DNA from 3 places in the Shewanella sp. ULN5 genome. Region 1 is predicted to be linked to each of the others. Evidence: predicted binding sites of a transcription regulator. Region 1 holds the regulator's gene; each other region holds the start of a gene.
What was found. The regulator MetJ, encoded in region 1, represses methionine synthesis genes. The targets are predictions, from matches to a motif close to TAGACGTCTAGACGTCTA.
Positions count from the first base shown of each region.

Region 2: the regulator MetJ is predicted to act here: its motif matches at 3,780-3,797, upstream of serA (phosphoglycerate dehydrogenase).
Region 3: the regulator MetJ is predicted to act here: its motif matches at 6,247-6,264, upstream of msrA (peptide-methionine (S)-S-oxide reductase MsrA).

Region 1 is NZ_JAPJEE010000010.1:57,768-67,796, forward strand. It holds gene ORI98_RS11210 (cytochrome c) at 1-237, opposite strand, end outside; gene metF (methylenetetrahydrofolate reductase) at 402-1,286, opposite strand; gene ORI98_RS11220 (bifunctional aspartate kinase/homoserine dehydrogenase II) at 1,535-3,928, opposite strand; gene metB (cystathionine gamma-synthase) at 3,950-5,122, opposite strand; gene metJ (met regulon transcriptional regulator MetJ) at 5,330-5,644, shown strand; gene ORI98_RS11235 (sulfite exporter TauE/SafE family protein) at 5,817-6,548, shown strand; gene ORI98_RS11240 (ABC transporter transmembrane domain-containing protein) at 6,909-8,561, shown strand; gene ORI98_RS11245 (peptidase domain-containing ABC transporter) at 8,561-10,029, shown strand, end outside.
Region 2 is NZ_JAPJEE010000012.1:114,957-124,985, reverse strand. It holds gene ORI98_RS12755 (curlin) at 162-590, shown strand; gene ORI98_RS12750 (curlin) at 605-2,092, shown strand; gene ORI98_RS12745 (response regulator transcription factor) at 2,158-2,826, opposite strand; gene ORI98_RS12740 (DUF2238 domain-containing protein) at 3,132-3,731, opposite strand; gene serA (phosphoglycerate dehydrogenase) at 4,001-5,230, shown strand; gene ygfZ (tRNA-modifying protein YgfZ) at 5,361-6,314, shown strand; gene ORI98_RS12725 (hypothetical protein) at 6,786-7,235, opposite strand; gene ORI98_RS12720 (alpha/beta fold hydrolase) at 7,506-9,752, opposite strand; gene ORI98_RS12715 (class 1 fructose-bisphosphatase) at 9,996-10,029, shown strand, end outside.
Region 3 is NZ_JAPJEE010000011.1:68,010-78,038, forward strand. It holds gene ORI98_RS11890 (efflux RND transporter permease subunit) at 1-2,493, opposite strand, end outside; gene ORI98_RS11895 (efflux RND transporter periplasmic adaptor subunit) at 2,496-3,692, opposite strand; gene ORI98_RS11900 (GNAT family N-acetyltransferase) at 3,899-4,468, shown strand; gene trxB (thioredoxin-disulfide reductase) at 4,637-5,590, opposite strand; gene msrA (peptide-methionine (S)-S-oxide reductase MsrA) at 5,749-6,228, opposite strand; gene astE (succinylglutamate desuccinylase) at 6,419-7,462, shown strand; gene ORI98_RS11920 (thiamine pyrophosphate-dependent dehydrogenase E1 component subunit alpha) at 7,630-8,808, shown strand; gene ORI98_RS11925 (alpha-ketoacid dehydrogenase subunit beta) at 8,812-9,789, shown strand; gene ORI98_RS11930 (dihydrolipoyllysine-residue acetyltransferase) at 9,798-10,029, shown strand, end outside.

The sequences.
Region 1 (10,029 bases):
TGACTGGAACAACTTAACTTGTGCTGCCATATAAGCGGAAGATAACCCCGCTAGTTTTGGCCCTGCGCCCTCTAGCCCCTGCCCTTGAGCACCATGACAACTCACGCATACCTGCGCAGCAGCAGGCACGGTTTGTTGTAGCTCTTTTGGCGATGCATCGGGAACAGATGCACTCACTTGGATGCTAAGCACACTGCTAACAAAGGTTGCAGCGATTATGGTTTTATTCATTGTCATGCCTCTAAGAAGTCCATATCCAAATTGATTGTACCAACTATAGATGATTATTTAGACCATGAATACACAGTATTTTAATGCTGTTTTAAGGTTTAACACAAAAAGAAAAGCCTCTGTCATCAATCGACAGAGGCTTAAAGAGCGAATCTATTTTGCTTGCTCACTTATTTAGGGCGAACGCCTAATGTATGGCAAATTGCATAGGTTAATTCTGCACGGTTTAAGGTATAAAAGTGGAAGTCTTTCACACCTTCACGTGCCAATACCTTCACCATGTCAATTGCCACGTTAGCCCCCACCAATTGACGGGTACCAGGATCATCATCTAATCCTTCAAATTGACGATGTAACCATGCGGGAATGGCCACGTTGGTCATGCCAGCAAAACGCTTAGTTTGCTTGAAATTGGTGACGGGTAAAATACCCGGTACGATTTCAACATCGATACCGGCAGTGACACAACGATCGCGGAAACGTAAGTAAGATTCAACATCATAAAAAAACTGGGTAATGGCACGATTAGCACCCGCATCAATTTTTTTCTTTAAATGAATTAAATCAGCCTGAGCATTACGCGCATCGGGATGCACTTCTGGATAGGCCGCGACTGAAATATCAAAGTCGGCAACTGAGCGTAATAAACGCACTAAATCATTAGCAAAGCGGGTTGGTTTTGGGCTGCCATCAGGCAAATCACCGCGTAAAGCCACAATATCTTTAATGCCTGAGTTCCAATAATGCTTTGCTAGCTCGACTAACTCTTCATCACTGGCATCCACTAACGTTAGGTGCGGCGCAGCAACTAAGTCTGTTTCTTTTTGAATACGTTCAATCACACCATGGGTGCGATCACGAACACCTGAGTTAGCACCATAAGTGACTGAAACAAACTTAGGGTTTAATGGCTCTAAGCGACGAATAGAGTTCCATAAAATCTTTTCCATTTCAGGCGTTGAAGGTGGAAAAAACTCAAATGACACATTGATATCACTTAGCTCAGATAAGCTCTGATTTAACGACTGTGAATGCTGGGCGTGATGAAAAGCCATTTTTTATTTCCTTCAACTGCTTCGATACCAATATCGATGGATTTAATGCTTAATGAATTTAATGGACGTTTAGACGTCTATATGTCTACATAGTAATTTAACTGACCATGATGTCAAGAATAAATGTGCAGAGATTGACTTGTTGTATGATGAAAATTGATCAATGTGAAGATGAAAAAAAAGCAAGACTCGTAAAAGCCTTGCTTTATCTGTCTTTAGTGACAGCGATTACCTAGATAACAGCGCAATTACTCCTGCAATAAATCACGGCAAATATGCACTAAATCAGATTGAACCGCTGCAGCAGTCACTTCACGCCCAGCGCCTGGACCACGAATAATTAATGGATTGCCCTGATAAAATGCACTGCGAATAACAAACACGTTATCCCCTGGGGTTAAGTTGGCATAAGGGTGGTTTCTATCCACCCATTGTATACCCACCTCGGCTTTGAGCTTGCCGCCAACTTTATCTAACGATGCAACATAACGCAGCACTTTGTTCTGCTCTGCTGCTGCCACATATTGCTGTAATAGCTCTGCATCCAGCTCATCAATTCGTGCTAAAAAGTCTGCTAAGGTCAACTCAGCTAAGGCATCAGGCACTAATGAGTTCAAGGCAATATCCTCTAACTCGATGGCAAGCCCTATTTCACGAGCCAAAATAAGCAGTTTTCGTTGCATATCTCGGCCGGATAAATCATCGCGAGGATCGGGTTCAGTAATCCCTAAGCCTTTTGCTTCCAACACCAATTCAGAAAATGACTTTTTACCGTCATAATTTTCAAACAACCAACATAAGGTTCCAGAGAAAATACCACCAACCGCTTCAATGGTATCCCCACTATTTCGTAGGTCGTTCAACGCATGTTGGATAGGTAAGCCTGCGCCACAACTGGCATTGTAACGCCAAAATAAACGTCGATTACACAGCTGCTGCTTTAGCTCGCGATAAAAAGGTAATGGCCCAGAGCCCGCTAATTTGTTAGCGCTAACCACATGAATACCACGGGCGAATAACTCAGGATATTGCAAGGTTAAAGTGGCACTGGCGCTGATATCTAAAGCCACCACTTCATCACAAGACAGCTGCTCTAACTCGGCAAATAGTGAATCATATGTCCACTCACTAGCATGCTGTTCATACTGTTGTTTCCAGTTATCTAAATCGACACTCTGATCAGCAATGAATGCTTTTTGCGAACTGACTAAGCCGACCAACTCCACTGTAGCTTCTAAATCTTGATTCAAACCAAGACGGGCACGTTTGAATAAATCTATCCAGGCTTCACCAATATTGCCGACACCTAGCAATAATACGCCAATGCGCATTCTTGGGCCGGCACAACGGCGATGTACCTTTTGTGTCAGTAAACTTACCTGACCTTGAGGTACCAGAGTCACTAAACTTAGGCCATCTTGATAAACAGGCTTTGCATCACGACTTAATAAACGGGCAAAACTTTTGCGGTACAGCTCGGCATCGGCACTAACTAAAGCAACTAAACCCAAATCAGTTTGCACTTGTAACTCTTCAATACCTAATTCTAAGGTTTGTCTTGATAACAACGCCTGAACTTGCTTTTGACTTTCAAGGGTAAACGCCAATTCATATTTATGCTGCGCCAGAGACCAATAAGCTAACGGCGATAAGCCAGCTTGACCTAACAACGCCAACAAGGGTTCCACATCTGCTGTCGCTTTAAAGCTAAATAGCACCACCTCATTCAAACTGGTCACCACAGGCGCGCTGGCCGAAGAACTTTGCGGCGCAATTAAAGTAAAATCAGTGTGCGAGGCATAACTAGAGCGTACCGCTAAACTCACTTCGGTATTAAATAAAGGCTGTAATGTCCGCGAGTGCAACACAGGCGAACCTAACTTAGCAAGCCGATCTGCTTCTGCCAATGACATGCTTTTTAATAACTTGGCATCGTTAATTTTGTTCGGATCTGCGTTAAAAACCCCTTCAACGTCAGTCCAAATAGTGACCCGGCCAATATCTGCCAAGCTGGCTATCAAGCTCGCGCTGAAATCTGAACCATTACGCCCTAATAATAACGTTTCACCTTGGCTATTTGCGCAAATAAATCCGGTGATCACTAGCCGTTCATTAGGATGTGCCGCAAGCAAAGCCTGTACTTTGGCGCGAGATTCATCAACTCGAATAATCGGCACTGCGCCTTCATCGGCGACAAGAATAGAGCAGGCATCAACATGCGATGATGCCACTCCCGATTCACGCAATAATGCCGCCATTAATCGTGCTGACCAACGCTCACCAAAACTCACCACATGACTGATTTGATATTCGTTGCGCTCTTCTAATGATAATAAGCTAATTAATTGTGATTTATCTGTCGACAAACGCTCACGTAAATCGCGAGCCTGTTCATTCGACAGTAACTGCTCAATCAAGGTTTGCTGGTAGCTAATCAGCACTTGCAATTCTTCTTGCCATAACTGGCCGGTATCTCGCAAATTCAACAGCTTATACAAAAAGTTGGTACTTTTGCCTGCGGCTGAAACAACAATTAAATCATCGCTATGACCATGGGTAAGTAAAATGTGGGCTACTCGACGATAACAATCTGCATCTGCAAGACTTGAACCACCAAATTTATGTAAATGACCACGCGCCATGTATTACTCCTTAAACGCCAACTACAGCGCTGCTACGGCAGCTAATGCGGCTTCAATGTCAGCCGCTAAATCTTCACCATCTTCAATACCAACAGATAGTCTCAATAATGTATCTTTAACGCCAGCCTCAAAGCGAGCCTGTGCATCCATTGCTCTATGGGTCATTGTGGCAGGAACGGCGACTAAACTTTCCACTCCGCCTAAACTTTCAGCAACACTGAATAGCGTTAGGGCATCGAGAAATGCCACTACTGCGGCTTCTCCGCCCTTAAGCTCAAAACTTAACATGGCACCAAAACCCTGCTGTTGCTTGGCTGCAATGTCGTGACCTGGATGATCTTTTAATCCCGGATAATACACTTTTTCAACCACATTGCTTTGCGTTAGCACATCAACAATGCGCTTGGCATTGGCTTGATGTTCACGAATACGCACTGCTAAAGTACGAATGCCGCGTAACGTTAAGTAACTGTCGAATGCTGACCCTGTTAACCCCAAGGTATTTGACCACCAATGCAGTAACTCACCGATTTCTGGGTCTTTAGCAACCACAGCACCGCCCACCACATCACTGTGACCATTAATATATTTGGTCGTAGAATGGATAACGATATCAGCCCCTAAATTTAAAGGCTGCTGTAAAATAGGTGATAAAAAGGTGTTATCCACGGTAACCAAGGCGCCAACTTCTTTTGCTGCTGTGGCAATGGCTGCAATATCGACCACACGCAATAATGGATTCGACGGCGTTTCTAACCAGACCATTTTAGGTTTTTTGGCAATGGCTTCAGCTAACGCTGCTGCGTTAGTTTGATCAACAACAGCCAATTTAAACTGCCCTTTCTTGGCCAAATTAGTAAATAATCGGTAACTACCACCGTAGCAATCATGTGGCACAACCAATAAATCATCTGGCCCGAGTAAATTGGTCACTAGGGTAATTGCAGCCATGCCGGTACAAGTTATCACGCCGGTAGCCCCTTGCTCTAACTTGGCTAAGGCTTCACCTAGAATGCAACGTGTTGGATTGCCTGAACGACTGTAATCAAACTCACGCGGATTTTTATGGCCATCAAAAGAATAATTGGTCGATAAATAAATTGGAGGGACAACTGCGCCATATTGTGTGTCACTTTCAATACCCTGACGAACTGCGACAGTGGCATTGCTATGTTGTTTACAAGACTTGGTCATGATTAATTCCTAACATTACGAACACACAAAGAGATGTCTAGATGGCTAAATTTACCTAACTGAAGCGCTCAGGTCAACAGAAATAGACGTTTAGACGTCTAAACATAAAGAAATCTATTTGCAATGTGCACTAAAACACAGCAATAATTTGACTAGAAACTTTAAGGGTTTAAAATCTGCACCGAATTTAAAGTAAAGGGTGAGTTAATGACTGAGTGGAATGGCGACTATATTAGCCCATATGCCGAGCACGGCAAGAAGAATGAACAAGTAAAAAAAATCACAGTATCAATTCCGTTAAAAGTATTGAAAGTACTGACAGATGAGCGTACTCGCCGTCAGGTAAATAATTTACGTCACGCGACAAATAGTGAATTACTGTGTGAAGCTTTTTTACATGCTTATACGGGCCAACCTTTGCCTGATGATCATGACTTATCAAAAGATGAGCCAGACAGTATCCCACGTGAAGCGAAAGCATTGATGGACCAAATGGGTATTGAATGGGAAGACTTAGAGTAATTAATCACTTTTAAGTCATTTCACACCCGCTATTCATTCCATCAAGATGAATATCCTGCTTTGTCAGGGTAGTTATCTTGGTGGAATTTTGTTTTAGACACTATCAAATTCTTGATAACCATCAACAGAAAATGTTTGTGTTAAAAATGCGCGTAAAATAAGAGCCATAGCAATGCCATTTATCGACCCCACCACCTTAATACTTGCCTCACTGATTATCTTTTGCGGCGCGTTAACCCAAAGCTTAATCGGTTTTGGTTTAGCCGTAGTCGCCAGTCCTTTACTGTATATTGTCGACCCACAACTAGTGCCAGTGCCAGTGATTGTAATGGGGTTTGCGATTTCACTGATGACCTTATTCAGAGAACGTAGCCACCTAGAATTTAATGGGCTGCAATATGCGTTACTAGGAAGAATTCCAGGCGGTTTTTTAGGCGCAAGCTTATTATTGCTTGCCCCTCAACCCATATTAGGTCTTGCTATTGCTGGCATTGTATTTACCGCAGTGTTACTGAGTATTTTTAAATTATCCGCACCAGTGAATCGGATAACCTTATTTATTGCGGGTATTGTTTCAGGTATTTTTGGCAATATTGCCGCTATAGGTGGGCCGCCAATGGCCATTTTATTAGCTGGAAAAGACGCTAGCCAATTTAGGGCAGCACTATCAGCCTTTTTTATCTTTAGCTCTATGATTGCTTTAGCAATTTTAGCCATTGTAGGCTTAGTTGAAGTGAAGCACATTTGGCTTTCTTTAATGCTACTACCATCAGTATTAGCAGGATATATGATTGCCGGACGCATTGTCGGTAAAGTAGATAAGGACAAAACCCGTAAAGCCACCCTAATATTGTGCACCCTAAGCGCACTAATATTAACGGTAAAGTCTTTGAATCAAATATAACCCCCATCACACTGGCTTACCTTAGCTGATCCCATCCGCTGCCAGCAGCCAAAAATTCTGCTTTTATATACTGTCCCTTATAATGATGTGCTGAAATTGAAAATTAAATTGCACTTAAATCGTCATTTGGACGTACGTAAACATAAAGCTGATGACGACTTTACCCACCAATAAACATAGTCAAAATGTGCAAGTTTGATTATTCATTGCTAAAATTTATCAACATTTAACATTTTATGAAGATAAATCAGCAATATAAATTGCATTGTATTTTTAATGTTAACAATGATAGTTTGATTCTTAACTATAAAAAATAAATCTAGAATTTCATCTAAAATCGGATGTGAAGGTGGTTAAACAATGTTTCAAAACTTCAGTTTATTGACACAAAACAAATTATCATCTGAGCTGCTTTTATCTTCGGTATTTATCAATATCCTTTCTCTAGCACTTCCCTTTACCATGTTGCAAATTTATGACCGCATATTGCCCAATGAAGCCTATGGTACTGCGGTAGTTTTAGTGGTCGGTGTTGGTATAGCAATTTTACTTGAACTGCTGCTGCGTTATGCTCGTAGTTGGTTATTGGCAAGTTCTGCCGCCAATTACGAATTAACCACGATTTCTAAGCTGGTCGACAGCCTAATGAAAGCCGATTATCACCATATGGAATCTTTGGGCTCTGGCGCAATAGCGCAAGGATTAAAAGGCGTCGGAGAAATGCGCGAGGTGTATTCGGGTCAAGCGGCTGTTGCTATGATGGACTTGCCATTTGTGATGATATTTTTAGGTTTAGTGGCTTACATTGGCGGCCCTTTGGTTTTTATCCCCATTTTAGTATGGTTAATTGCTGGGGTAAGAGTGTGGCAAATTGGCCAAAAGCTCTCAAATACAACTAGTAAATTAAATATCAGTGAGAATGAGCGTACTCAGTTACTTATGTTGGTGCTGTCTGGCTTAACAACCGCAAAATCGATGGCGCTAGAGTCACGTGTAACTTATGCCTATAAAAAAGTTAACCATCAACGTTTAGCTCAACAAAACGAGATTGATTGGCTATCTTCTAAACTTCAAGAGGTGATTCAAGGAGCTGCGCAGCTCACCACTTTGGCGCTAGTCCTTATAGGATGTTTAGAAGTGCTTAATGGTAATCTCACCACAGGTGGACTTGCCGCTTGCTCAATTTTAGCAGGTCGCGCCGTTGCACCACTTAGCGCGATTGGGAGTTTAAGGGCTAAAATAATTAATGCTCAACATGCAATGTTAGAGGTCAATGCATTGATTGACGCACCTCAAGAGTCATTTAATGCAAGCCAGATGTACCAGCAAAAACTGCCTATAGGCCCAATTCGCTTTGAGCATGTCAGCGCAAAACAGACTGGAGCAAAACTCAGCGATATCAATATTGAAATCCCTTCCGGCAGTATAGTTAACGTGACCTCAAACCCACTGACTCATGCCAGCTTAATGCTCAGTAGTATTGGCGCGTTTCATCAAGTTAATCAGGGCCAAATTACCATAGCTGGTATTGCGCTAAACGATCATGTTGGTTTTGAGTTTCGACAATCCATTAGTTATGTTCCCCCCTGGGCAACATTATTATCGGGTTCTATTTTGGAAAACATGACCCTATTTCGCCATGAACGAGAAGCCTATGCGATGGAATTAGCCGATAAGTTAGGTTTGTCAGCAACCATCGCCCAGCTACCGGCCGGGTACCAAACATTAGTAGCCAACAATAATAGTCAAATGCTTAACAAAGGAGCCATCAAACTGATCTCCTTAGTCAGAGCGTTATCCCAATCACCTTCTATTTTATTACTTGATGAACCCATGGTGTCACTGGATGCTGACTCACAGAACCGTTTGCTAGCACTTTTACTGCAATATCGAGGTGAAATGACAATTATTATCGCTTCCTATTTTGATGAAATTGCACAATTGAGTGATTTTTGTATTGATATATCTCAACATGGGCACGCAACCCTAGTGAACAAACCGGGGGCAAACTAATGACAACACCAGAACAAACCTTGTGTCCCAAATCACTGTTAATCAGACTATTTATTCAATTAGGATTGAATGGACAAGCAAAAAACATCGAAAAAAGTGATATAAAAAATCAGATTACCTATTTAGAAACTTATATATTACTTAAAAAGCACCATGTAGGTTTAATGGTGCAAGCCATAGATAAACATCAGCTGATTAATACAATCCATCCATTTTTGCTGCTGCCAGAACAGGGAGAACCAATAATTGCACGACGTAGCAATCATCAATTTCAATATTTAGATGTTCAGAATCAATGGCAAATGCTGCCTGCTTTGCCTCATGATGGCCGTGTTTTTATCATTGAAAGCTTGCCATCTGTCAGTAATAAAGTCAGTGCATTTGCGGCACATTTAAAAAAACAAACCAAATGGTATCAGCCTGTATTTTGGTTAAGCTTACTTTCTAGCTTAACAGGATTGGCAATTCCGCTATTTACTATGGCCGTTTATGACAGGGTTATTGGTGGGCAGACCCCCGAGATTTTACCCACTATAGCCCTAGGAGCCTTGATGGCTTTGATTATTCTAGTATCTAGCCGGCTTATAAGAGCCAATATTGTCGCGACTAGCAGTAACCGATTTGCTCGTGACTTGTCAGGTATGACGTTTAATCGATTATTGAGTATGCCATTAATGGTCCTTTCTCGGGTTGGTCTATCCAGTCATTTAGCCAGAATACGTAACGCAGAGAAGGTTCGCAGTGTAATTGCAGGACCAGGCGGTGCTGGATTAATTGATCTTCCTTTTACAATAATTGCTTTTGTTGCGATTCTTCTCTTGGCGGGCTCGTTAGTGCTAGTCCCTATTGGAATGCTGATTTTGTTTTATTTAATCATGAAAGCGATGAATAAATTTACTCAGGCAGCGACACCGACCATCAGCAATGAATACCAGAATAGTCTAAATGAACTTGCAAAAAACCTGTTACAACTTAAAGCTTCAGGCGAAACCGATGGCTGGCATACCCAGTTTTTAAGGCGAGCAAACGAAAACTGTCGACAAAACTTTTTGTATGCCAAACGCAATGGACTAAATGCAGCAGTAGCCCATGCGATGGGGCTTTTCACTGCTTTGATTACCGTGTTCACCGGTATCTTCTTAGTGCTTAATCAAAGTATTTCTTCCGGTGCGCTTATAGCCTGCACCATGTTAATTTGGCGTATTACGGGTCCTGCGCAATTAGCTTTTGCATCCAAACAAAAACTGGACATGATAAAAAGCACGGTACAACAATTTGACCGTTTTATGGAGGTCACCACCGAATTTAATGAACTCAGATTAGATTCGCCAAATTTAGAAAAAGCACCGTCATTGTCACTCAAACATCTCACCTTACGCTATAGTGCAGAGACTGAGCCGGCACTTTCAGGGATTACATTTGATATAGAATCGGGCGAAACGGTTGCCATTATTGGCCCCAACGGATG
Region 2 (10,029 bases), on a different contig from region 1:
ATCATCTTTGAAACTCTAAATTATTCTTAAAAATAAATACCCATTCGTTTAATTGATATGCGTGTGCAGAGTCCGTAAGTTGGTCGGGTCATTTGACTCGTTCTAGTGAGTCATCGCCGCTACGTTTCACGTAATGCAAAGGAGTGTTCATGCTGATTTCGATGAAAAAAACGTTATCCATCACTCTCCTGCTGTCCAGCTTTGCAATGTCGGCCTATGCACATGAAGGTAAAAAAGATCCTCTTTTTGATGCTGATTTACCTATCACATTGCAAACCTTGTTAGAGAATAATAATCGTGGAGACATGATTAATATCATCCAACTCGGCATGTTAAACCAAGCAAGCATTTTGCAAGATGGAGAGTTAAATCACGCCTCTGTATTGCAGCTTGGGGACAACAATCAGGCACACATTGCGCAATATGGCGTGAATAATGAAATAGAGCTGTTACAAGCAGGCGAGCAAAATAATGCTTCGATAATCCAAACAGGAAATGATAATCAAGCACAATTAAGTCAACTAGGAAGTGCAAATTTTTCAATTGAACAGATTGCAGATGGTGCTGCAATCACAATAACGCAATATTAAACAGGGAGCGTCACATGAAATCGCAAGCAACTAAAACGTTATTAGCATTAGCCATTACTGCAGGCTTATCTTCAACAGCTTTTGCTAGTGAAGTCAGCAATATCTCAATTATGCAAGCAGGTGTTGGCCAAGATGTAAAATCAGAACAAACGGGTATTTTAAATCAATCAATCGCCAACCAAACTGGTAATGATCAAACCGCGACCATTTCTCAAAATGGTGTATGGCTAGAATCTTACGTGACATCAACTGGTGATGAAAATGACGTCGAAGTGACTCAAACTGATGACTGGCATATTTCTAATGTTGCATTAGAAGGAAATGAGAACTCGACAATCGTAACTCAAGATGGCTTCCTTAACCAAAGTGATGTAGAGGTTGTTGGCAATGTCAATATGGTGAATGTTGAGCAAAGCGGTGGTCTTAACGAAAGCAATATTGAACTGATTGGCGACGCAAACACTGCCACCGTTTCACAAGTGGGTGACGATAACTTTGCTGTTTTCCGAGTTCAAGGAAATGATAATGATGGTGACATCACTCAATTAGGTAATGGAAACCAAGCCGGTTTAATCGCCCTGGATTTTACGCCTAATATTGGTAACAACAACGATGTTACGACATACCAAGAAGGCAGCAGTAATATTGCAGGTGTTCGCGGTATAGCTGGTGACAACAATACCGTCGACATTGAACAAATTGGAAATTTGAACACAGGCTTTATTTACGCACTTGAAGGTTCAGATAATGATATTAGTATTGAACAAGAAGGTGATGGAAACGTTGCTGTTTTAGAGTTTACTACTGGTGATGACAATGATGTTGAAATTGACCAAGAAGGCCAATCGAATTCAGTTGGCGACACTTTGATTGCTGTCGTTGAAGGTAATGATAACAATATCGATATAGAGCAAGAAGGTGATGTTAACCAGGCTGAATTTGAAGTCTTGGGCGATGATAATGATGTCGATCTTGACCAAGAAGGCAATGCTAACTATGCCGGATTTGTGACTTACGGTAATGACAACGATTTTAATTTACTATCAGATGGTAACGATAATACAATTTTTGCACTCTCACTTGGCGATGATAATGATATCGAAATTGACCAAGAAGGCGATATGAACTTTGCATTAGTTGAAACCATAGGCAGCGATAATGAAGTTGATGTTGAACAAGATGGTAATAGCAATGAAGCATTAGTTTCAGTTATAGGTGAATCAAATACTCAAATAGATGTGACCCAGTCTGGTGACTTAAACTTGGTTGATTTACTTGTTGCTGGTAACGAAAATCTCGTTGATATCATGCAATCAGGTGATGGTAACTGGGTTGGCGGTGAAATGGATGGTGCATTTGCCATTACAGGTGACAATAATAGCTTTATCGTATCTCAAACGGGCAACGATAACATCGTAACTGGTTCACAATCAGGTGCAGACAATACAATTAGTGTGACGCAAGTCGGTGACTTCAATAGTGCGACTGTTATTCAAAACTAAATAACACTCACGATATAAACCAAAAGGGAGCTATTGCTCCCTTTTTTAACCTGTTTAATTCGTAATTAATTGACTAACTCAAAATGAGTTTGATACGTTTGTGCCCAACGTAATAATTCGACCCGATTTCGAGATTGGGTTTTACGGAAAATAGACGAAATATGCGCTTTAACTGTGTGTTCACTGATGCATAAACGATGGGCAATTTCTTTGTTACGCGCACCACTGGAAACCAATTGAATAATAGTTCTTTCTCTATTGGTAAGCATTTGTAGCATTGCGACAGTATCTTCAGGAATTTCGTTGTTATTATCGAGCTTTTGTACCAGTCGTCTAAACATCTTGCTGATTAAAGGCCTGTCGTACCAAAGTTCATCTGATACCATTTTACGTAAACCCGTTAACATTAAATCCATTCGTTGATCGGCATACAATAGTCCACGCACACCTAAAAGCAAAGCCGACTCTTGGTCTAATGAGCCCCGCTCCACTTGATACAAAGCGACCGGTACATGGTTAACAATACGAGAGACAAGTAAAGGGATGCCTTTATTATCTAGCGCCGCTCCTTTTTGGGCGACCAGATAAAAGCTATTGGATTTTTTTTCTAATTCTAATTCACCAGCATGCTTAACAATGCGGGTCTTCAATCCAATAGACTCAGCAAGAATAGCTAAATGGCATGGGGCAGACAATTGATGTAAAAACACCAACTCATACGTAGTTGAGCTCATTACTCTTCTCCCTGAAAAGTTTTATTACGTTCAAGCACACTATTTATCATACGTTGGTTTCAACTTCATGAATATTTAATAGGCTAAAGCATTAGCACTCAAACATCGTCCTAAATTTATTTTATACCCAAAGAATGTAACAATGCCAGATACAATTGCCCAAGATGAAGACAATAGGTGTAAACATTGTAAATTGAGCAACAACCATAGTAGAAAGCAACTAGAGAGTAGGTGTTTTTGATCAGTAAAAAGTATGAATAAGCATTTTGACTGACGAAAATTCATTTTTACCGCCTTCATACGGTTTACTTTATACGACTCATTTGGCGATTATGCAGACGAGTTAACAACAGTAATCCACAAATGCCGCCAATTAATGCTAAAAACATATCAGATTGAGTATCCCATACATAACCTTGCGTGCCTAAAAAGGCTTCTGCATCTTCACCGGTTGCGGCTGCAACCCACCACTCTATAAGCTCATAAAAAGCAGAGAATGCAAGCACAAAACACACAGACAAAAACTGACACCATGCGCCTACCTTTAACACACCATTACGTAACATGATTTCTCTTGCAAGGATTACTGGCACAAATCCCTGGGCAAAATGACCGACTTTATCATAGTTATTACGCTCGCTGCCCATCACTTGTGCAAGCCAATCAAATAAAGGGACTTCTGCATAAGTGTACCTCGCTCCAACAAACAACACGATACAGTGAGCAAGGATCAACCAGTAAGCCAGTGAGGTAAATTGAAAACGATTACGCGTTGCCAACAAAAGTACCACAGCAAGAAGTGCGGGTATCGCTTCTAACCACCAAGTGAACATATCTTTAGGATCACTAACCGACCAAAGCAATACCGCAGCATAAATGACTATCCATATAATTTTATTATGCAATGTAAATTCCTCTTATTCGATATTGTTCTAAAATTAGAATATTAACTTTAGCCATCTAGCCCTCCACAATGTGCAAAAAAAGTGCTACTTTGGCTATGCGTTGGAAGTCGCATATTTTCCCAAAGTAGAACAGACCTCACCTACTTTAACAAAAGTAGGTAATTTGACGTCGCTTGGGAGCTGATATCAATAGTAAACTAACTGATATCATAAGCATAAGTACTTTAGGTACTAAAATCAGCAATTACACATTAGAGGGTACCCATATCATGGCGAAACATTCGCTTGACAAGGATAAGATAAAAATCCTGCTGTTGGAGGGCGTCCACCAAAGTGCGGTAGATGTACTAGAAAGAGCAGGCTATACCAACATTGAGTATCACAAAGCCTCATTAGATGAGAGCCAATTGCTTGAATCTATCAAAGATGCACATTTTGTAGGGTTACGCTCTCGTACTCAATTAACTGCTGAAGTGCTTAACCAAGCTGAAAAACTGGTTGCTATTGGCTGTTTTTGTATTGGCACAAATCAAGTGGATTTAGCCGCTGCCGAAAAACTCGGTGTACCAGTTTTTAACGCGCCGTTTTCTAACACTCGCAGCGTCGCTGAATTAGTGATTGGTGAAATCATCATGCTAATGCGCGGCATTCCGCAGCGTAATGCTCAATGTCACCGTGGTGGCTGGCTAAAAAGTGCCAATGGCAGTGTCGAAGTGCGCGGTAAAACACTGGGTGTGATAGGTTATGGTCACATAGGTACTCAGTTAGGTATCTTAGCTGAAACACTTGGTATGCGAGTGATTTTCTTCGATATTGAAGATAAATTACCGCTTGGTAATGCTTCTCAAGTACACAGTTTAGAAACGCTTTTAGCTACGGCAGATGTGGTCAGTTTACACGTACCTGAAACTCCACAAACTAAAGATATGTTCGGTGCTAAAGAGTTCAGCCAAATGCGTCAAGGTAGTTTCTTCATCAATGCGTCACGCGGCACAGTGGTAGACATTGAAGCCCTTGCTGAAGCGGTTAAGTCTGAGCACATTGCTGGCGCAGCTATTGATGTATTCCCCGTTGAGCCAAAATCAAATGATGACGAGTTTGTTAGCCCATTACGTGGTTTAGACAATGTGTTACTGACACCTCATATTGGTGGCAGTACAGCAGAAGCTCAGGAAAACATTGGTATTGAAGTGGCAGGGAAACTGGCTAAATACTCAGATAATGGTTCAACGGTATCTGCCGTTAACTTCCCTGAAGTATCACTAGCACAACATGCTGGCGCCTCACGCTTATTACACATTCACCACAACCGTCCTGGTGTGTTGATTAAAATTAACCAAGCTTTCTCAGCAAAAGGCATTAACATTGCCGCTCAATACCTGCAAACGACAGCAGAGATTGGTTATGTGGTAATGGAAGTCGATTCAGACCAAGCTGAAGAAGCATTAGTCGAACTGAAGCAAATTGACGGGACTATTCGTACCCGCGTATTGTTTTAAAATCGAAAACTTAGCTCACAATGTTCATAAAACGGCTACTTAGGTAGCCGTTTTTATATCTATCCCCTTTTGAGTGATCAGAGTTTGGGCTACACTGCTGGCATTATGTTGCTGTTTCACAGGAAATCGTATGAGCCTTTCAATAATTAAACCCGATTGGGCCCTCACCCAAGAAACTCCCTCACTGATGCTAGCTAACCTAAATCACTTAGGATTAATTGAAGTGACCGGAGAGCAAGCTCGTAGTTTCATTAATGGTCAAGTTACCACAGAAATTGTCTCACTAAATGCTGATCAATGGCGCTGGGGTGCCCATTGTGATCCTAAGGGTAAAATGATTGCTAGCTTTCGTACATTTAGCATCAATGAAGCCCTTTATATGATGATGCCAACTGACACGTTAGCGGTTGGATTACCCCAGTTAAAGAAATATGCCGTTTTCAGCAAAGCTGAATTAGCTGATGTATCAGCTAATTGGCAACTCATCGGTATTGCAGGTAATGAAGCTAGCAGGTTTGTTGAAAAGCACTTTGGCAACATTGATGCAGAGCTCACACAGGTTGATGGCGGCGTGGTACTAAAAGATAACAATCGCTATATCGTGATGTTGTCGGCAGATAAAGCGCAGGCACTTTGCCAAGATCAACCTGTGTTTGATGCAACAGCTTGGCAAGCTCAAGAAATTAAAGCGGGTTACCCTAATATACCAGCAGCACACTCTAGCCAATATGTGCCGCAAATGTGTAATGTTCAAGCCATTAATGGCATTAGCTTTACCAAAGGTTGCTACATGGGGCAAGAAACTATCGCCCGTATGAAGTATCGCGGTGGTAACAAGCGCGCCTTGTATATTTTGGCTGGCAACACCAATCAAATGTTGACGATTGACTCGGCCATTGAGATTGCGCTTGAAGATGGCTTTCGTAAAGTGGGTAATATTATTGAGTTTGTCCAACAAGGTGATCAAGTGCTGCTAACCGCTGTGTTAGCCAATGACACTGAAGCGGATGCGACTTTGCGTATTGCTGGTGATGAACAATCTAGTTTATCAGTGCAGGCACTGCCTTATTCGTTAGAAAATTAGGCTGAATGGTTTAATACAACTCGCAGAACTTTGGCGTTGAGCGTGAATTAGCGACTTGATTAGATAAAGTGTAATTGACACTTTGCTGATATAAGTCGCTTTTTAAATCAGAAAAAGCCAACTATATTTTAGGTTAATTTACCTTACCTAGAGCCATTAACACCGCATTTACACTAATTAGCGTTAAATGGGCTTAACGATACATTCTGGAAGGTTCTGTGCGTGAATGTTATAAATTAGACTTAATCTCTGTTTTTGAGTCTGAATATAGCCAACGAACAAACTGGCTAAATGGATAGAAAAATAAACAAAACACCCCTGCACTTGTTAATATTTGTACAATATCAAATGAATCAATAAAGTACACATAAGGCAGTTCTATATCACTCATTATGTAAGCAGATAACCCACTAGCAAACAAAGTGGACACATCACTAGCAAAATTAGGGGCCTCTGCGTTCGATTTTTGATTTAGACATTTGCATTGGCCTTTAACCTTGACCAATTTTGAATAGTGCCCACAAAATAGAACACACCGATACCGAAACAAATACTTGAACTAACAGCCCAAAACGTCAGACTATTTTCGGGAAACATCGGCATTATCACAACAAATGCAACACCGCGAATTAAATAAACAAAAGAGATAATCAGTAATCCAAACCTTAAAAAAGGCAACTTAGGAATCACTTTAGCGCCAGACAAACCATATAAAGACCAGATAGTTAAGACTAACACAATAAAAGATGTCACCGCAGTTGGATACCAATCCCCCTTTTCAGCCATCTTAGCCATTTGCTCACCAGCACCCAAAAAACGATACCAACTACCACCAAAAATGATACAACCTAAATGAGCTAAAGCAGCTGATGCGCTGGAAATTGCACCCAAAATTAAAAATGTATTCTTCCCTGAAACCACAATGCATACCTCAATATTTTACAAATTAAGTATAAAGCCACAATAGTAATCATATTCGCAATATTGAGTAAACGTTAAATCTCAACACTGTAAACAGATATCCGCTCCAATCATCAGCATAATGTCAGTTAACTCATTCTACAAATTTATGTTTGCATTGTATTAACTTAACCCACCTTCATCCTTTGCAACATCTACCACATTAAAAATGCACATAAAAAAACCGAATGAGTTAAGTCATTCGGTTTTTGCTCAGCCTCAACATTTATGTTACTTCAATTGACTATCCAAAAAAGCCGCTAGCGATTTGTACAAATGATTACGTACTTTTTCACCTCGCATAGAATGCTTTGACCCTGGGTAATCGATCATTTGAAACAACTTACCTTCATCCTGAAGCGCTTTATATACTCGAGTACTGTTTTCAAACAACACATTGTCATCCGCCATACCGTGATACATCAATAAACCAGACTGATAATTTGCCACATAAGGTAAAACACTCGCAGCATCATAACCCTGCTTATTGGTGTCAGGATTGCCCATGTAACGCTCGGTATAATGGCTATCATATAAACGCCAATCGGTAACAGGTGCGCCCGATATTGCGGCTTTAAAGTAGTCAGGGGCCTTAAATTGACTCATTAATGCCATGTAACCACCATAACTGTGACCATAAATCGCCACATTATCGTCATCAATAAACGGCAAACTACGCAGATAATCTACACCCGCTTTTTGATCGCGTACCTCTGCATCACCCATGTTTTGGTAAATCACATATTCGAACTTTGTGCCGCGATGGGCTGAGCCACGGTTATCTAATTGGAACACCGCATAACCTTGCTGCAATAAATACTGAGTAAAGTAGTCAGCCTCGCTCCAAGCATTCACCACCAATTGAGCATGTGGGCCACCATATACTCGCACTACTACAGGATATTGTTTATTGCTATCAAAGGGTGTGGGCTTAAATAAACGGTATTGCAGTGTTTGGCCATCATCCGCTTTAATATGACCAAACTCAGGCATTTGCCACTTACCAGCAAAATCATGCAGAGGGTGTGAGGAGTTAACTTCATTTTGATCAACCCAAGCAAGATTTTTACCGTTTTGATCATGCAAACTGATTTGCGGTGGCTGTTGTAAACTGCTGAAGTAATCTAAGTAAACAGGTTTGTTTTCCGCGAACACACTGTCATGCATACCTGAACGTTGGCTAATGCGTTCAATGCTTTCGCTACCCGTTACTAAGTTGACTCGATATAAATGACGCTCAACCACGCTGTCTTTTCGGCCAGAAAAATATAACCAACCTTGTTGTTCATCAATGTACTCAACACTGTCGACCACCCATTCTCCTTGTGTCAACTGGCGCACTAATTTACCGGTTAAATCAAACAAGTAAAGGTGATTAAAACCATCACGCTCAGATGCCCAAACCAAAGCGGGCTGCTGCTTCAAAAAGTGCAAATCATGATGTAAGTTAACCCAAGCCTTGCTTCGTTCTGTTACCAGTGTGTCAATTTTAGTAAGCTTATTAATATCCACTACGCGTAAATCTAGCGCTTGCTGATCACGGCTTTGCCATTGAAATGACAAATGCTGGCTGTCTGGTAACCATTTAACGCGCGGTAAATAGATATCTTTATCTTTTCCTAAATCAATCCAGCGCGTCTGTTTATCTGCGACATTGACGACGCCAAGCTCAATCACTACGTTAGGCTTACCTGCATAAGGATAGCGTTGCTCGGTAAGTTTAATGCCATCGGCATAGATTTCATTGCGAGTCACCAGCTCAACACCCGACTCATCAATACGGGTAAAGGCAATATGTGACTCATCTGGCGACCACCAATAGCCCGTCATGCGATCCATTTCTTCTTGAGCCACAAACTCTGCCATGGCATTTTTGATCGGTCCTTTGCCATCTTGGGTTAATGCGGTGAGTTGTTTGGTGGCTAACTGTAAGATAAACAGGTTTTGATCGCGCACAAACGACACATAATTCGCTTTTGGCGATAAGCGAGCATCAGTGACAAACCCTTCACCCGTATCCAGTAAATTGACAGCGGCGGTGTTAACATCGAATAAATACAACTGACCCGAAGCAGGAATTAAAATGGATTGACTATCATCAGCCCAAAAGTATTCCATAATGCCCTGACCATAAATACGCTGACGTTCGCGGCGGGCTTTTTCTTCGTCCGACAGCTCACCTGCCACTAATTTATCGGCATCGATTAAGCGACTGCGTTTTCCGCTAGCAATGTCCATTTGCCATAAGTCATAAAAACTTTGATCGCTGTCTCTGCCGGCAAGATAAGTTACCCTTTTACCATCTGGCGATAAACTTAACCCTCTTGGGCTTGCGCCTGCCAATGCAGGTGAAGCATGAATACGTTCAATGGTTAATGGCTGATTTCCTCCCGCTAATCCCTTAAGAGGTAAAGTGGTATTAAAGGGAGAATTATTGGCAGTTGATGCTGAATTTACTAAGGTCATTTGTGTGGCCATAAGTGCAGGGGGAGTGAACAACAAAGGCAGCGCATAAAAAGCGGCATAAGCGTGTTGCTTCCAAGTAGGGGTCATTATTATTTTCCTGAATTTATTTATCCTGACATTTTGCCTGAATTAATCTTAAAACGAAAATGCCGCATCAGGCGCTGAAATTAGCGCCATTGTAGGGTATGATCAGCCGCAATTATATTATTCTAAAAATCAACGACCTTAACCTCAAAACTTGTCATAGGAATAACCATGCAGACTTTGGCACAAACCCTTACATCACAAG
Region 3 (10,029 bases), on a different contig from region 1:
AACGGATGCCCAAACATTGATGGTACGATTGCCATTTTCGCGGCGAATACTGTTTACCCCCTGAACGACTGATATTTCAGCTACTTCAGATAAAGGCAGTTCAGCACCCAGGCTTGTTTTTATCAACACATCTTGCACTAAGGCAATCGAGTTACGCTGCTCTTCAGGGTAGCGTAACATCACTTTGATTTCTTCGCCGTTCCGGATAATACGCTGTGCTTCTAATCCATAAAAACTATTACCCACTTGCCCTGCAATGTTAGCTAAAGTCAGTCCTAAACTGTGTGCTAGCGGTTTAAGTTGGAACTGCACTTCCTTAGCACTGGATTGGCGACTATCATTAACATCGCTGACACCTTTGAGTGAGTTTAGCTTCTCTTTCAAAGCTAATGACGCTGCCACTAATTGCGTTTCATCTTTACCTTCCAAACGGAAACTAATGTCACCGTCTTCAAGGCCACCACCAAATAAACTGTCTTGAATAGTGAAAGATTTAACCCCAGGAATTTGTGGCATCTTTTGACGCCATAACTCAGCAACCTCGAAGGTGTTCATCGGGCGTAGCTCTGGGTCAACTAATTTGGTCATTACTTCTGCGCTGGTGCGGCCTCGCAGGTCGACTTGCATTTCAGCGATCATACCTTGGCCATATTTTTCAACCAGTTCTTTGTCAACGCTATATAAGGTCGCTTCGATAGCTAATGCCGCTTCAAGAGTTGACTTTTCTGATGCATCGACGTTCATTTCAATTTTAACACGTGGAAAATCATGGGGGATTTTTGGTTGGCCAATAAATCGTACCAGTCCACCAGCATATAGCCCTGCACAGATTAAAATGAAGCTTATAAATAGCATTATCACGGTATAGCGGTATTTAACGGCTAGTTGTAAGCTAGGGCGGTATATATTTTCTATAAACCAACTCAAGCCTTTATCAACACGTGCTTGAACAAAATTAACCCCATTACGTAACCAATCGAGCGGATTTTTAGAGCCAGGCTGAACGACCTTAGGGCGTTTCATGTGGGCTAAATGGGCCGGCAGGATCAATTTAGATTCGATAAGTGAGAAAACTAAACACAAAATAACGACAAAACCAATGGCTTGACCAAATGCGCTTGACGGGCCATCGTCTAAGGTAATAGGTAGGAAAGCCGCAATGGTGGTTAATACGCCAAATGTTGCTGGCATCGCTACTTTTTGTACACCCCTAATAACGCTTTCTACGCTTTGTCCATGCTCTTGGCTTTCAGTATGCGCGCTTTCGCCCATCACAATGGCATCATCAACAACGATACCCAATACCAGAATGAAAGCGAATAAACTGATCACATTAATGGTGACATCGATGAACGATAACGGCATGAACAGCAGGGTACCAAGAAAACACACTGGTAAGCCCATCATTACCCAGAAAGCTAAGCGCACCCGAAGAAACAGCGCAAGCATTAAAAATACTAAGACTGCACCAGATTTCATGCTATCAAGCATTAAATCTAAACGGCCTTCAAGGTAATAGGTCATATCAACCCAAGGTTCAAGTTGAACACCTTGAGGCAATACTTTTTGTTTTTTATCTACATAATCGCGGATTGTTTTAGCCACATCAGTAATACTTTGGTTGCGTGCCGCACCAATAAAGAATGTGACTGAGTTTTTACCATTAAATTTTGAATATTGGATACCGTCTTCAAAGCCATCAGTGACGGTGGCAATATCGCCAACAAGAATTGTGGTGCCATCCTCAAGGGTTAATAAAGGTAAATCTTCAAATTCATAACCGACATAAGCTTGGTTTTCTACCCTGAGGTTGATATAGCCGTTTTCTGCTTTTATCTGGCCTGCTGACATGTTGCGGGAATACCCGCGAACCGCTTCAGCCACATCATTAAAGGTTAAACCAAATTCACGTAAGCGATCTTTACTGACTTCAACGCTGATTTCATAAGCTAAACCGCCGTAATATTCGGTAATATTAACCCCTGGAAGTTGCATCATTTCATCATGAATACGCTCACCTAAGTCTTTTAACTGACGTTGTGATAAGTCACCATATAAACTTAGATACATGACTTCTTGACGAATTTTAATGCGCTCAACTTTCGGTGGTTCCATTCCAGCAGGAAAGGTTGAAATAGAATCAATTTCTGATTTAACTTCTTCTAAAACGACTTGTGGGTCATATTCGTCTTCAATTTGAAAATAACCATTAGCCATATTGCGGTTAGAGTAAGTGATAATTCGCTTTAACCCTTGAACACGCTCAAGTGCTTGCTCAATTTTAACCGTAATACCTTCTTCTACTTCTTGCGGCGCAGTACCTGAATACACTGCACTAAATTCAATCCAGTTTATTTCTACCGCGGGGAAAAACTGTTTTCTAATGGAGTTTGCGGTTAATAGCCCACCCAGTAAAATGATGATCATTAATAAGTTAGCAGCAACTGAGTTACGTGCAAACCAGGCAATCAATCCCTTATTTGTATCTTCCATGTTTACTCCTCATCACCCATAGCGAGTTCTGTCTGCGATTCGCTGTCGGTTTGCGGTTCTTTTTGAAGTAACTTATCCGCAGGAAGAGCAAGTTTCATACCTTCGACAGGATAGTCGAGTGCGGATGTGATAAGTTGCATACCGTCTTCAAGTCCTTCAGATATCACAACTTTTGAGCCTTCTTGGCGTAACATAGTGACGTCTTTGTAACGTAATTTTTGTTCATTATCCATGATGGCCACTTGGCCATTAACAATGAGGTGTCGTGGAACAATGGCAACTTCGCCAGCGTTGGCTCCGTTAATGTTTGCCGTTACATAAGTACCAAAGCGTAGCTCGCGCTGATCTGATTTCAAACCATATGGGTCAATCACTTCTGCCACTAAATAGGTCATCCGGCTTTTACTATCAACCACACCTTCACTGCGAACAATCTTGCCTTGCCATGCTTGCTTGTTCCCGGCAAAGCTACCCACTAAGGCAACAGTTGCATTTAAGCCTTTGGAGTCTAAATATTGAATTTCTTTATCGGCTAAAGGCAGACGAACTTCGGCGACATCAGTACTTAATAGTCCACCAATAGGTGATCCTTTGCTAACGTATGAACCTAAACCAACTTCTCGGCTAGAGACTAATGAATCGTAGGGCGCGCGGATAATGGTTCTTTCAAGGTTTCTTTCAGCGCGGTGAAGTCCTGCTTCAGCACTTTTGAGGCGAGCGATTTCTTGGGCTAACTGTGGCTTACGTAAACTTAAAGCGGTAGGGGTACCGTTACTGATTTCAGCCCATTCTTTTTCTGCCACTTTAGCATTTGCGCGCTCTTGCACTAATGATGCTTGGGCAGAAGCAATACTGGCTTGGGCATCAAGAAGGTCTGACTCGTAATCACTAGCATCAATTTTAGCCAGTATTTCACCAGCCTTCACAAAACCACCTTTAACAAAGGTATCTGATAAATAAGTAATTTCACCATTCACTTGTGACACCAGGTCGGTATTATATTTGGGCTGCACTACACCATAAGAGGATACACTGAATGTCATCGGTTGGTATTCAATGACTTCAACTGAGACTAATGGAGTGCTATCTAATGCAGGCTTTTCTTCAGGAGGCTTTTTTAATGCCGATATACCGACTAATGCACCAACGCCTAGTCCTAAAACGACTATGGGTAATATGATTTGTTTTCTCGTCGCCACGACACTTCCTCTTATTTATCTTTGTGTTAGCAATTATTTTTGCCATGAGATGTCATCCAACCATGGCGTAATTTAAGCTTATATTAATCTAAATGTTGTTTTGGTGTTATTTCAATGTGTAAACTTGTGTGTCAAAGGTATGCAAAGTATTTACATTTATACTGTGCTTACGAAGTAGAAGATCATCAACACTAGGATTAGCAGCTATGGCAGAGCCTCGCATCATAGAAACAACTCGGCTACAGCTGACACAAATGACGCTTGATGAACAAGCTTTACTGTTCGAGCTTGATCAGGATGAAGCTGTGATGCGTTTCATCAATGGCGGCCATAAAAGCACCATGGAGCAAATTGAGCAATATTTCATGCCCCGTCTAAAACGTTATCATGATCCGCTTAAGGGATATGGCTTATGGAAGGTGTATGCTAAAGCGGATAAAGAGATCCCAGAAACATTAGCGGGACAATACCTTGGCTGGATCTTAGTCAGACCTATGTATTTTTTTACCAGTACCCCTCATTTTGATGATATTGAATTAGGTTGGCGTTTTAAGCAGATTGCGTGGGGGCAGGGTATTGGCACTGAGGCTGCTAAAGCGATCGCAGATTTTGTCGCAAGTCATCCTGAAGTGAGTGCGTTAAGTGCCATTGCAGATGAAGAAAATGTAGCTTCAATTAACATTATGGCTAAATTGGGAATGTCTTTTGTGAAAAAAGCACCACATCCAGACTTACCAGAGAACCAACAAGTAGTGTTTTACCAGCTTAAAGTTTGATTTTAAGCAGACAAATATTGCTATTGGGTTTGTTTAATATATCTTTTTTTTTGCCTGAAGTGACATTTTCAGGCTAATTAATAGGGTTCTGTGTTGAGTGTGTTGATTGTTATTTTAAAAAAATGCCAATCAATTGATTGGCATTTTAATTAACAAAAGTAATTCAAATTACTTTTTTGCATCAAGATAACGTTCAGCATCCAGCGCAGCCATACAACCTGTACCGGCTGAGGTAATCGCTTGACGGTAATGTTGATCCATTACATCGCCACAAGCATAAATACCTTCAATACTGGTTTGAGTCGCATTGCCTTGTAAACCGCTATTTACTTTTAAGTAACCGTGGTTCATTTCTAGTTGGCCTTCAAAAATACCTGTATTTGGGCTATGACCAATAGCAACGAATACGCCAGCAACCTCTAAATCAGTAATAGAGCCATCTTTGGTGCTTTTCTTTTTCAGTCCAGTCACGCCCATTTGGTTACCCACCACCTCTTCAAGCGTTTGGTCTAAATGCAGAATAATATTGCCATTGGCAACTTTATCCATTAGGCGGTCGATTAAGATTTTCTCAGAGCGGAAAGAGTCACGACGGTGAATAAGGTGTACTTCAGAAGCGATATTGCTTAGGTAAAGCGCTTCTTCAACAGCAGTGTTACCGCCACCAATAACGGCCACTTTTTGATTGCGATAGAAAAAACCGTCACAAGTTGCACAAGCTGAAACGCCACGGCCCATGAAAGCTTCTTCTGATGGTAACCCTAAATATTTAGCTGACGCACCTGTGGCAATAATTAATGCATCACATGTGTATTCGCCATTATCACCCTTTAAACGAAATGGACGTTCAGTTAAGGTCACTTCGTTAATGTGATCAAAAAGAATTTCAGTATCAAATTTCTCTGCATGCTTTTGCATACGTTCCATTAATGCTGGACCGGTTAAGTCTTCGGCATCGCCTGGCCAGTTTTCTACTTCGGTTGTCGTGGTTAATTGACCACCTTGCTGCATACCCGTAATCATTACAGGTTTTAGGTTGGCACGTGCAGCATATACCGCTGCTGTATAACCAGCTGGGCCAGAACCTAAAATTAATAGGTTACTATGACGAGCTTCACTCATTTTAATTCTCCGATTAGATGCATGATGCAATTGGCTAAGATTGTAGGGAATTTACCAAAGCGGGTAAAGGGCACAAGCAAGATTGATAACCGATTGGGCTAATCTAGTGTGTCAATAAATGGTGTCAGTCGAAAAATATTTCTGACACCACCACAGATTTAATAAGTAAGGTGACAAGAAGGCAGATTATTTTTCTCAAGATAGTTCTGATGATAGTCTTCAGCGATGTGGAAGGTTTGTAAAGGCACTATTTCAGTGACAATATGACGTGTTCCCCATCGACCGCTTCTGGCAAACGCGAGCTTGGATGCTTCAGCCTGAGCTTTTTGTTGCTTGTCATGGAAGAAAATAGTACTCCGATATTGAGTGCCAATATCGCCACCTTGCATGTTTAGCTGTGTTGGATTGTGATTTTTCCAAAAAACATCCAAAAGATCATCATAGCTGACAACGTTTTCATCAAACTCTACTTGGACAACTTCGGCATGGCCAGTAGTACCTGACTTCACTTCTTTGTAAGTGGTTGCGCTATCTTTTCCGCCCATATAGCCACATGTTGCGTTATTCACGCCATTTATTTCACGGAAGAAATATTCGACACCCCAGAAACAACCTGCACCAAATGTTGCTAACGCCATGACACACCTTTTACATTATAGAAGTCTAGATGGCCGTAATTGTGATTAAGTTTGACAATATATGCAAGCGTTGAATCTTACCAAAAGGACTTTTTAGGGGATCAATTTAATTTGTTTGCGTATGTGATAGAATTCACCTAAGGAAAAACAAGCAAATACCCCAAATAATAACAACAGCAAGGAGCGTAAATTGACTTCACCGCTTATGGAAACCCGAGATTTTTTAGCTTTTACTTTAGAAAGCCCGCTTTCTCTGCCACAGCAATATCACTTTCATTTAGGAAATCATACTCAAGTTGACATACTTGATACTGGAGTGATTGTTTTCACGCCATTAAAAACAGCAGCCAAAGCGCCTAAAGATATTGTGCTTTCATGTGCGATCCACGGCAATGAAACCGCGCCAATCGAAATTTGTAACCAATTAATCAAATCGTTACTCAGCGAAACCCTGATTACCCAACACCGCGTATTGTTTCTGATAGGTAATCCGCCAGCCATATTAAATAAAACCCGTTTTATTGAAGAAAACATGAACCGTTTATTCAGTGGTGCTCACTCTAATGGACAAGGTTTAGTCAATGCTGAACGAGTAAGAGCAAAAGCGTTAGAACTGTATGTGGCAGATTTTTTCAATCAAGGCCAGGCAGGTGCTCAGCGGATTCATTATGATTTACATACCGCAATCCGATCGTCTAAACATGAAAAGTTTGCAATTTATCCTTATCGTCCAGGCAGAAGTTATAGTGGCGAACAAATGATGTTTTTAGCCGCATGTGGCGTAGATACCATTTTATTTCATCATGAACCGACTACCACATTCAGCTATTATTCATCAGAGCAATTCAAAGCCGATGCCTTCACGGTTGAGTTAGGCAAAGTCATGCCATTTGGTGAAAATGATATGAGCCGTTTTGAAGACACAAAACGTATGCTCACAAACCTGATCACTGAAGAGGTCCTGGCCGTTGCACCTTATCAATCTTCGCAATTGAATTTATATAAAGTGTCACGTTCTATAAATAAAACTGCCGAAGACTTTGCATTTAGTTTTGCCAATGACGCACCTAATTTCAGTCAATTCAAGCAAGGTGAACCATTAGCCACTGAAGCGGGTCAAGAGATTAAGGTAGAGCATCAGCTAGAAGCGATTGTGTTCCCTAATGCTAAGGTACCGATAGGTCAGCGCACTGTGTTGTGTTTAGTACCTGCACCTGATGAAGATGTACAGTAGGTGGTTTAGCAAGGCGTAAAGCAAAATATACAAGCTTGTCGATTAAGATTTGATAACGCGGTCCAGTAAACTATTGTATGGAAGTTTACGTTAACGTAATGTTTGTCGGCGAATTATAATTAGACTGCTACCCTTGAGGTAGCACTTCACAAGAACAAGAGCACATTATGAGCAACGCAACACTGAGCAACGAAACAGTGCATCGTGTCAGCTTTCTTGACAAGGCGTCATTGCACATTCCTATTCTGCGGGTTTTACAGGCAGACGGCACAACATATGAAAATGCTGTGTTACCGGTTATTGACCAAGACCTAGCCGCAAAAATTTATGACACTTGCGTATTTACTCGAGTATTAGATGAGCGGATGTTAGGGGCACAGCGTCAGGGCCGTATTAGCTTTTATATGACCTGTACCGGTGAAGAAGCCGCCATTATTGGTAGTACTGCCGCGTTAGATAAAGGTGATGTGATTTTAGCGCAATACCGTGAGCATGCGGCTTTACGTTACCGAGGCTTCACCACTGAACAGTTTATGAACCAGATGTTCAGTAATGAAAAAGATCTTGGTAAAGGTCGTCAAATGCCGATCCATTACGGTAGCAAAGCACTAAATTACCATACCATTTCATCTCCTCTTGCGACGCAAATTCCACAAGCTACTGGTGTTGCTTATGGGCAAAAGCTCAAGGGTGAGCGCAATGTGACCATTTGTTATTTTGGTGAAGGCGCAGCCTCTGAAGGCGATTTTCATGCCGGTTTGAACATGGCCGCAGTACTTAAAGCGCCCGTGATTTTCTTTTGTCGTAATAACGGCTATGCCATTTCAACGCCTACTGAAGAGCAATATGCGGGTAATGGCATTGCCAGTCGTGGAGTCGGTTATGGTATGCACACCATTCGTGTTGACGGCAATGATATGCTGGCTGTTTTAGCCGCAACTCAACAAGCCAGAGCATACGCATTGGAAAACAATGCTCCAGTGTTGATTGAAGCCATGACCTACCGTTTAGGAGCCCATTCATCGTCTGATGATCCTTCAGGTTACCGCTCTAAAGATGAAGAAGCTAAATGGCAGCAACATGATCCGGTTAAACGCTTCAAATTATGGTTAATCAACAAAGGTTGGTTAAACGAAGCTGATGACGTTAAAACCCATGAACAGTATCGTGAAGAAGTACTTGCCGCGGTTAAAGTAGCTGAAAAGTTACCTGTACCTCGATTGGATGAAATTATTGAAGATGTGTTAGACAAGCCAACAGCCGTACTTAAAAAACAGCTGAAAGACTTAAAAGAACACATCAACAAATATCCTAAAGCCTATCCGAAAAGTGCAGGGAGATTATAAGCCGTGGCTCAAATGAATATGTTACACGCCATCAATGAGGCGTTATCAATTGCCATGAAAGCGGATGAGCGCATGGTAGTTTTCGGGGAAGATGTTGGCCATTTTGGCGGTGTTTTCCGTGCAACTTCAGGCTTACAAGAGCAGTTTGGTCGCGACCGCTGTTTTAATACGCCGCTTACTGAACAAGGTATTGCCGGATTTGCCAATGGTTTAGCATCACATGGCATGACGCCCGTTGCTGAAATTCAATTTGCGGATTATATCTTCCCTGCGTTTGATCAAATCGTCAATGAAACCGCTAAATTCCGTTACCGTAGTGGTAATGAATTTAATGTTGGCGGATTAACGTTCCGCACCCCTTATGGCGGTGGTATTGCTGGTGGTCATTATCATTCGCAATCTCCAGAAGCTTATTTTACCCAAACACCGGGTTTAAAAGTGGTTGTGCCGCGTAATCCTGAACAAGCCAAAGGGTTATTACTGGCAGCAATCCGTGACCCTAATCCAGTTATTTTCTTTGAACCGAAGCGATTATATCGTGCATCAGTGGGCGAAGTGCCAGAAGGCGATTATCAAATTGAGTTAGGTAAAGCAGATGTTGTCAAGCAAGGGACTGATATTACCGTGCTTGCTTGGGGCGCACAGATGGAAATTGTTGAAAAAGCCTGTGTGATGGCTGAGAAAGAAGGTATCTCCTGTGAAATAATTGACTTACGTACTTTATCTCCTTGGGATATTGATACTGTTGCAAAGTCAGTTAAGAAAACGGGTCGTCTGGTTATCAACCATGAAGCGCCGCTAACTGGTGGCTTTGCGGGGGAGATTGCAGCCACGATTCAACAAGAGTGTTTCTTGCATCTAGAATCACCCATCAATCGAGTTTGTGGTTTAGATACACCATACCCACTCATTCATGAAAAAGAATATATGCCAGATGAGCTGAAAACATTTGAAGCCATCAAAGCAACAATGGCATTTTAGGAGTGGTCATGATTAAAGATTTTATTTTACCCGATATCGGCGAAGGCGTTGTTGAATGCGAGTTGGTAGACTGGTTAGTTGCTGAAGGCGACACAGTCGTCGAAGATCAGCCTATTGCCGATGTGATGACAGACAAAGCACTAGTGCAAATTCCGGCGCCTTATGCCGGTGTGATCACTAAGCTTTATTACGCCAAAGGCGAAATCGCAATCGTTCATGCGCCTTTGTACGCGGTTAAAG